DNA from 2 places in the Ectobacillus sp. JY-23 genome. Region 2 is predicted to be linked to the other one. Evidence: riboswitches for the same ligand, from Rfam matches in the RefSeq annotation. Region 2 holds a riboswitch; the other holds the start of a gene.
The links. Region 2 has a riboswitch for thiamine pyrophosphate ahead of tenA (thiaminase II). Riboswitches for the same ligand answer to the same signal wherever they lie in the genome.
Positions count from the first base shown of each region.

Region 1: another riboswitch for thiamine pyrophosphate. It lies ahead of thiM (hydroxyethylthiazole kinase); the one in region 2 lies ahead of tenA (thiaminase II).

Region 1 covers NZ_CP095462.1:2,787,796-2,791,215, reverse strand. The annotation lists gene thiE (thiamine phosphate synthase) at 1-515, opposite strand, end outside; gene thiD (bifunctional hydroxymethylpyrimidine kinase/phosphomethylpyrimidine kinase) at 512-1,318, opposite strand; gene thiM (hydroxyethylthiazole kinase) at 1,311-2,120, opposite strand; TPP riboswitch at 2,178-2,287, opposite strand; gene MUG87_RS14330 (glutamine synthetase family protein) at 2,497-3,420, opposite strand, start outside.
Region 2 covers NZ_CP095462.1:3,198,826-3,202,245, forward strand. The annotation lists gene MUG87_RS16205 (hypothetical protein) at 1-207, opposite strand, end outside; gene MUG87_RS16210 (SH3 domain-containing protein) at 226-1,359, opposite strand; TPP riboswitch at 1,700-1,807, shown strand; TPP riboswitch at 1,858-1,957, shown strand; gene tenA (thiaminase II) at 2,020-2,706, shown strand; gene MUG87_RS16220 (ABC transporter ATP-binding protein) at 2,684-3,418, shown strand; gene MUG87_RS16225 (ABC transporter permease) at 3,415-3,420, shown strand, end outside.

The DNA of each region.
Region 1 (3,420 bases), 410 kb from region 2:
CCAACAATTGGGATATCAATGTGTTGTTTTCTAATCTCTTCAAGCACCGCAGTTCCTTGTACACGCTTGGCGTCTGCCTTTGAGCTCGTTGGAAAGATAGGGCCAATGCCGAGGTAATCGGCACCATCTCGAATGGCTTGCTTTGCCTCCTCTACACTATGCACCGATACACCTAAGATACGATTGCCGATTCTTTCCCTCACAAGAGAAGCTGCTTCATCCTCCTGTCCGATATGAACACCATCCGCATCTAAGGAAAGGGCCAGCTCAATATCATCATTTACGATGAATGGCACCCCGTTCTCCTGACAAATCCGCTGCACTCTTTGTGCTAATGCATATCTTTGTTCGCCGTGCAGCGCATCGTTTCCTTTTTCCCGAAACTGAAATAATGTAATGCCACCTTGAATAGCTTGTTCCACAACGGTTTCTAGGTTTTCTTTGCAGTTATTGCTGCCGGCGATAAAATACACCGTCAGCAGCTCTCTCATCTTTTCTGCGGAAATCCTGCTCATATCAACACCTGCTTCAACGCCTTTTGATAAGCCCAATGATTTGTAGGGCCGTGACCTGCTCCAATTTGAAGCTCATCTGTAATAGCCGCCTGAATGAACGCTTTGGCTACTTGCACCGCTTCTTGTACAGATTGTCCTTTTGCTAATTGCGCTGCAATCGCCGCCGCAAAGGTACAGCCTGTTCCATGTGTATTTTTCGTGGCAATCTTCGGGCTTGTATAATAGAAAAAGGAAGTACCGTCATACAAAAGGTCCGTTGCTTCGTCCTGTACATCATGACCACCTTTAATCACAACATACCTTACACCCATGCTGTGCAGTAGCTTTGCCGCACGCTGACGGTCTACCATCGCTTCAATTTTCATGTCTGTTAAAGCCTCTGTCTCTGGTATGTTCGGCGTTACTACAGTCGCAAGCGGCAGCAGCTCTTCTTTTAAAGCTTGCACGGCCTCCTGCTGCAGCAAAGACGCTCCGCCCTTGGCAACCATAACTGGGTCCACAACAACATTTTTCCAACCAAATTGTTTAATCCCTGCCGCAACGGCGCGAATGATTTCTGCGCTAAATAACATACCCGTTTTAATTGCATCTGCCCCCATATCAGTGCCAATCGATTGAATTTGCTGCGTAACAGCTTCGACTGACATGGGATACATACCTTGCACACCAAGTGTATTTTGCGCCGTTACAGCCGTAATGGCAGACATACCGAATACATCAAGCTCCTGGAACGTTTTCAAATCTGCTTGAATGCCGGCACCACCGCCGCTGTCTGATCCTGCAATTGTTAATGCCTTATACATGACTTTCCACCCCTTCTATGAGAGCTCTTTGCTCAATATGAGCACGAGAAACAGAAGCAAGAGCGTTTAACAACTCTATTTGGAAGCTACCCGGCTTATTTCCTGATTTCTCATATGCCAGCTCTGCCGCCACACCATAGCAGGCAAGCGCTGCGGCCGCGGCAAATGCAACGTCTGTTTCTACGGCGGCAAATGCACCAATAACCGATGTTAACAAGCAGCCAGTGCCGGTTACCTTCGTTAAAATGGGGTGACCGTTTTGGATAATATATACACCTTGCCCATCAGCAACTACATCCTCCTTACCCGTTACAATGACAACCGTTTGTAGTCGCTTGGCAGCCTTTTGTGCTAGTGCTACAACACTTCCTTCCCCGGTGCTGTCCACTCCTTTAATTGCCCACACTTCTCCAATTACATTGGCAATTTCAGCAGCATTACCGCGAATGGCCGACAGCTTCACTGTCCCAGCAATGGCACGAGCTATTTCTGTTCGATACGGCGTAGCCCCTGCACCAACTGGATCAAAAATAACAGGAACACCGCGCTCGTTAGCCGCTTTTCCAGCAAGTAACATCGCCTCTACTTCTACCGCATTTAGCGTCCCCATGTTTAAAACAAGCGCACCCGCAATGCGTGCCATGTCCGCCACCTCCTCGTGTGCATATGCCATCACAGGAGACGCACCTAACGCCAACAAACCGTTGGCCGTAAAGTTTGTCACTACGACATTTGTAATATTATGTATCAGCGGATTTTCATTACGTACCTTCTCTAGTAAACTCCCTACTCTTTCCTTCATGGTCTTCACTCCTTTAGCAAAATAAAAAAGACACTTCGCGTATGCAAAGTGCCTTGAATTTCTCAAGCAACATTCTCCCTACGCTGGCATTATCCAACAGGTTCAAACGGTCTACGGCAAAGTAGCCGTACTCTCAGCCCTCTTCTCAGGCTCCCGGTACGTTTATTTTGTTTTCAAACACATTCTACTCCCAAAGAGCAGAAATAACAAGTAAAAAAGAAATGGCTATGTTTCCGTTGCAGAAAGAACAGACCATATGTAGCTGCGGATGAAGCTTACGGATTACTCGCGCTGTATTTAAAAAACTCTTTTCTTATAGCTTTAAAGATTTATAGAAAAAAACCTCAATCATAGATTGAGGTTTTTTTAAATTTGATTAGAATTTCGCTTGATAGTTTACAAGCTCCCAAGTGTGAACTGCTGTTCTGTAGCTGTCCCACTCCGCTTTTTTTAGCGCTACGTACTCACCGTATACGTGCTCGCCAAGTGTTTCACGGCCAATTGTGCCTTCTTGTAGTGCTTCTACAGATGCCTCTAGGCTACCTGGTAGGTTTTCGATGCCGTAAGCTTTGCGCTCAGCTTCAGACATGTGGAAGATATCTGCATCAACAGGAGCTGGTGCTTCTAGACCTTGTTCGATACCTTTTAGACCAGCTGCCGCGATTACCGCAAATGCCAAGTAAGGGTTAGCAGATGGATCTGGGCAACGAAGCTCAACACGTGTTGCAACGCCGCGCTTTGCAGGAATACGAATCAATGCAGAACGGTTGGATGCAGACCAAGCAATATAGCAAGGTGCTTCATAACCAGGAACAAGGCGTTTATAAGAGTTTACAAGCGGATTTGTGATCGCTGTAAAGCTTTTAATATTTTCCATTAAACCAGCAATGAACTGATATGCAGTTTGAGACAATTGTGCTTTATCATTTGCATCATAAAATGCATTTTCGCCATCTTTAAAGAAAGACATGTTTACGTGCATACCAGAACCGTTAATACCAAATACAGGCTTTGGCATAAATGTCGCATGCAAACCGAATTTCTTTGCAATCGTTTTTACGACCCATTTGTAAGTTGTAGATTTATCAGCTGCTTCAAGAGCGCTAGCATACTTAAAGTTGATTTCGTGCTGACCTTCCGCTACCTCATGGTGAGAAGCTTCAATTGTAAAGCCCATCGCTTTTAGCGCACGGTAGATTTCTAAACGAACGCGCTCACCTAAATCTTTAGGAGATGGCTCGAAATAACCTGCGTTATCATGAAGAACTGCAGTAGGCGTACCTTTTTCGTCAGCTTCGAA
Region 2 (3,420 bases):
AGATAGGAAAATAAGAAAAAAGATAATATGGTAGAAGGTTGCGACAGGTTTTTTTAATGTTCGATTTACTAATTCAAGCAGTACTTCACATAGAGCGAAAGCAATAAATGCGCTTAAAAACCATAGATTGGCGTGTAGAACAAATATGCAGCAAAGTAATCCGAATAAAGCAAGTGCTTCTGTGATGTTAATAAGACTTCGATTCATGATGCTATCTCCTGAAAGTTATCGTTGTATATAAGGTAGCGGATCAATGGCATTTGTTTTAGAAATGTTCCATTCTCCCTTATGTAATTCAAAGTGAAGGTGTTGTCCGAAAGAATTTCCGGTGTTCCCCATATAACCTAGTATTTGGCCGGATTTTACAGTGTCTCCCTCTTTTACAGATCGACTTTTTAAGTGAGCATATACAGTGGTATATAACTGACCGTTGATTGTATGTTTTACAAACACTACATTTCCGTAGCTGGAAGAATAATAAGATCGACTCACTTTTCCATCGGCAGCTGCAAAAATTTGTACATTTCCTGAGGCTGCTAAATCTACGCCGTAATGCATGCTGCCCCAACGCATACCAAATTTAGAAGATACATAGCCTGCTGATGCCGGGAAAATAAAAGCACTTGTCTGTATTGCTGAAGAACCAGCAGGTTGTACATAATTTTTTGATACAAATCCAACCGCGTTACCATAGGTAATTTTATACCAACCATTTACTTCTCCGACGACGGTAACCTTCTGAGCGTTTCCTAATACGCTTTGAATTGCATAGGACGTTCCTGGGCCAGTGCGGACTCTTAGCCCTGACACTGTTACATAGTAAGGTGAAGGAGTGATGGCTTTTACTTCTCCAGGGTCAGTAATGCCTTTGACTTCTGAACCGGATACGACAGATAGAAACTCTTTTTTAACATAAGCCGTTTGGGTGTTGTACGAGATTTTATACCAGCCATTTTCTTCTGATAGAACTTCTACTAATTTTCCGTTTATGAGAGAACCGATAATAGAAGCGCCAGTACTTGGACCTGTGCGAACATTTAAAGAAGTTGCGTTCACCATATATTGATTCGACTTTGAAGGCACAGCTGTATTTTGTAAAGTGATATAAGATTTATGTACAAAAGCGGTCCTGTTGTTATGAACAATTTGATACCAATTCCCTTGCTCCCCTGTAATAGAAACAGAACTATTACGAGGTAGTGAGCCTAGGATGGTGGAGCTTGTTGAAGGTTGACTTCTGACATTTAAAGACATTGCCTGAACAATTCCTGTTTTTGTGGTGCTTGCTTCAGCTGAATCCGCAATAAAAGGGATACTTGCTAATGCTACAGCTGAAAAAGCTATTGCTTTTGCATTCATATTTCTCTGCCCCCTACGTAAGTTTGCATAAACTAAATGATGTAACATATATTATTAAAGTGTAAACTTTGAATATTTTGTTATATAAAAATATCATAACGTATTATTACGTTTTTTCAAGATAAATATGGAAATTTTAAATAAAAATCCAAAAATGAAGACTTTAAAAGTAAAAATGTTCTTAAAAACGATTATTTTTTCTTTATAAAGAATGATGTAGTTAAGTGAATATACAACGCTATTTGTCTATAGTTACAGAGAATATTGTGAAATCTTATATATAGAATTTTTAGTTTTGTTTGCACTTCTCTATAAGCAGTGCTATACTGTTGTTAATTTCATAAGATGCTAGGGGAGCTGGTGATGCCGGCTGAGAGTCCGACCGTAAGTCGATGACCCTTGACCTGATCTGGATAATACCAGCGTAGGAAAGCGACGGCCTTATTATTAAAAGCCCAACCTTTGTGCGCGAAGGTTGGGCTTTTCTTATGAACTCATATGTATCACTAGGGGTGCGATTTTGCTGAGAGAGGTTATACCTTAACCCTTATTACTTGATCCGGGTAATGCCGGCGAAGGGAAGTGGCTTAGAGCGATTAACATCGTTTCTTTTTGCCGCTTGTATAAAGCGGCTTTTATTTTTATAGAGGAGGAATGAAGATGAGTTTTTGTAAACAGGTATTTCAGCAAGCGGAGGAGATTTGGGAGCGAAGTCATAATCATCCGTTTGTTACAGGTATTGGTGACGGTACATTGCCGATAGAGACATTTCAATATTACTTAGTGCAAGATTATTTGTATTTATTGGACTATGCCAAAGTATATGCGCTAGGTGTTGTGAAGGCCCAGAATCCTCGTATAATGGAACAGTTTGCAAAGCAAATGGATGGTATTTTAAATGGTGAAATGAGTTTACATAAACAGTATGCAAAACGCTTAGGAGTTTCTATAGAAGAGATGGAACGCGCCAAGCCTTCAGCTATGAATCTTGCTTACACTAATTATATGTTGTCAGTTTCGCAGAGTGGAACCTTAGCCGAGCTAACAGCTGCTCTGCTACCGTGTATGTGGAGTTATTGGGAGATTGGTAAACGCTTAAATACCATTCCAGGTGCGGCTGATCATGTGTTCTATGGTGAATGGATCCGCAGTTATAGCTCTGTAGAATATGGTGAGATGTGCATTTGGATGATGGAATTGCTAGATCAGCTTGCTGACGGAAAATCAGTGACCGAATTGGCACGTTTAGAGGAAATCTTTTTAAATACAAGTCGCTTTGAATATCTATTTTGGGATATGGCGTATCGCAAGGAGATGTGGGAGCTTGAACGAAGTATTGGCGTTTAATCGTGTTTCCTTTTCATATGAGGAAGAGAAGCCTATCTTACAAGATTATAGCTTTACGGTGAAGCAAGGGGAATTCGTTAGTATCATTGGTCCAAGTGGCTGTGGGAAAAGTACAATTTTTCGTTTGTTAACAGGTCTTGAAAAGCAGTATAGAGGAACAATTCAGTTAATGGAAAAGGTCGGTTATATGCCACAGCGGGATTTGTTATTTCCTTGGCGGACGGTAGTAGAAAATGCTTCCCTTGCTTTGGAGTGCACCGGGGTCAAACCAAAGAAAGCCAAGGAAAATGCAATTCGGTACCTAGAGCTGTTTGGGCTCGCTGATTACTGTAATAAGTATCCAAAGGATTTATCAGGAGGGATGCGACAACGAGTGTCTTTTGTTAGAACCTTTTTAACAGGTGCGCCGGTTCTGTTGCTTGATGAGCCTTTTAGTGCTTTAGATGCAATTACCAAGAGGAAGATGCAAGAATGGTTATATACACAGTGTGTTAATTGGAAGAAAACCGTTTTATTCATTACTCATGACGTAGAAGAGGCCTTATTTTTATCGGATAGGATTGTGGTTATGACAGAGCGAGGGGCAGGAATTACAAATGAGTTTATTGTACCATTGCCGAGGCAAAGAATGCGTGAAGACTTACAAAGGTCAGAGGTATTGAGACTCAAATATGAGATATTTCAAATGCTTGATCAGAGGGTAGTGCTATGAAA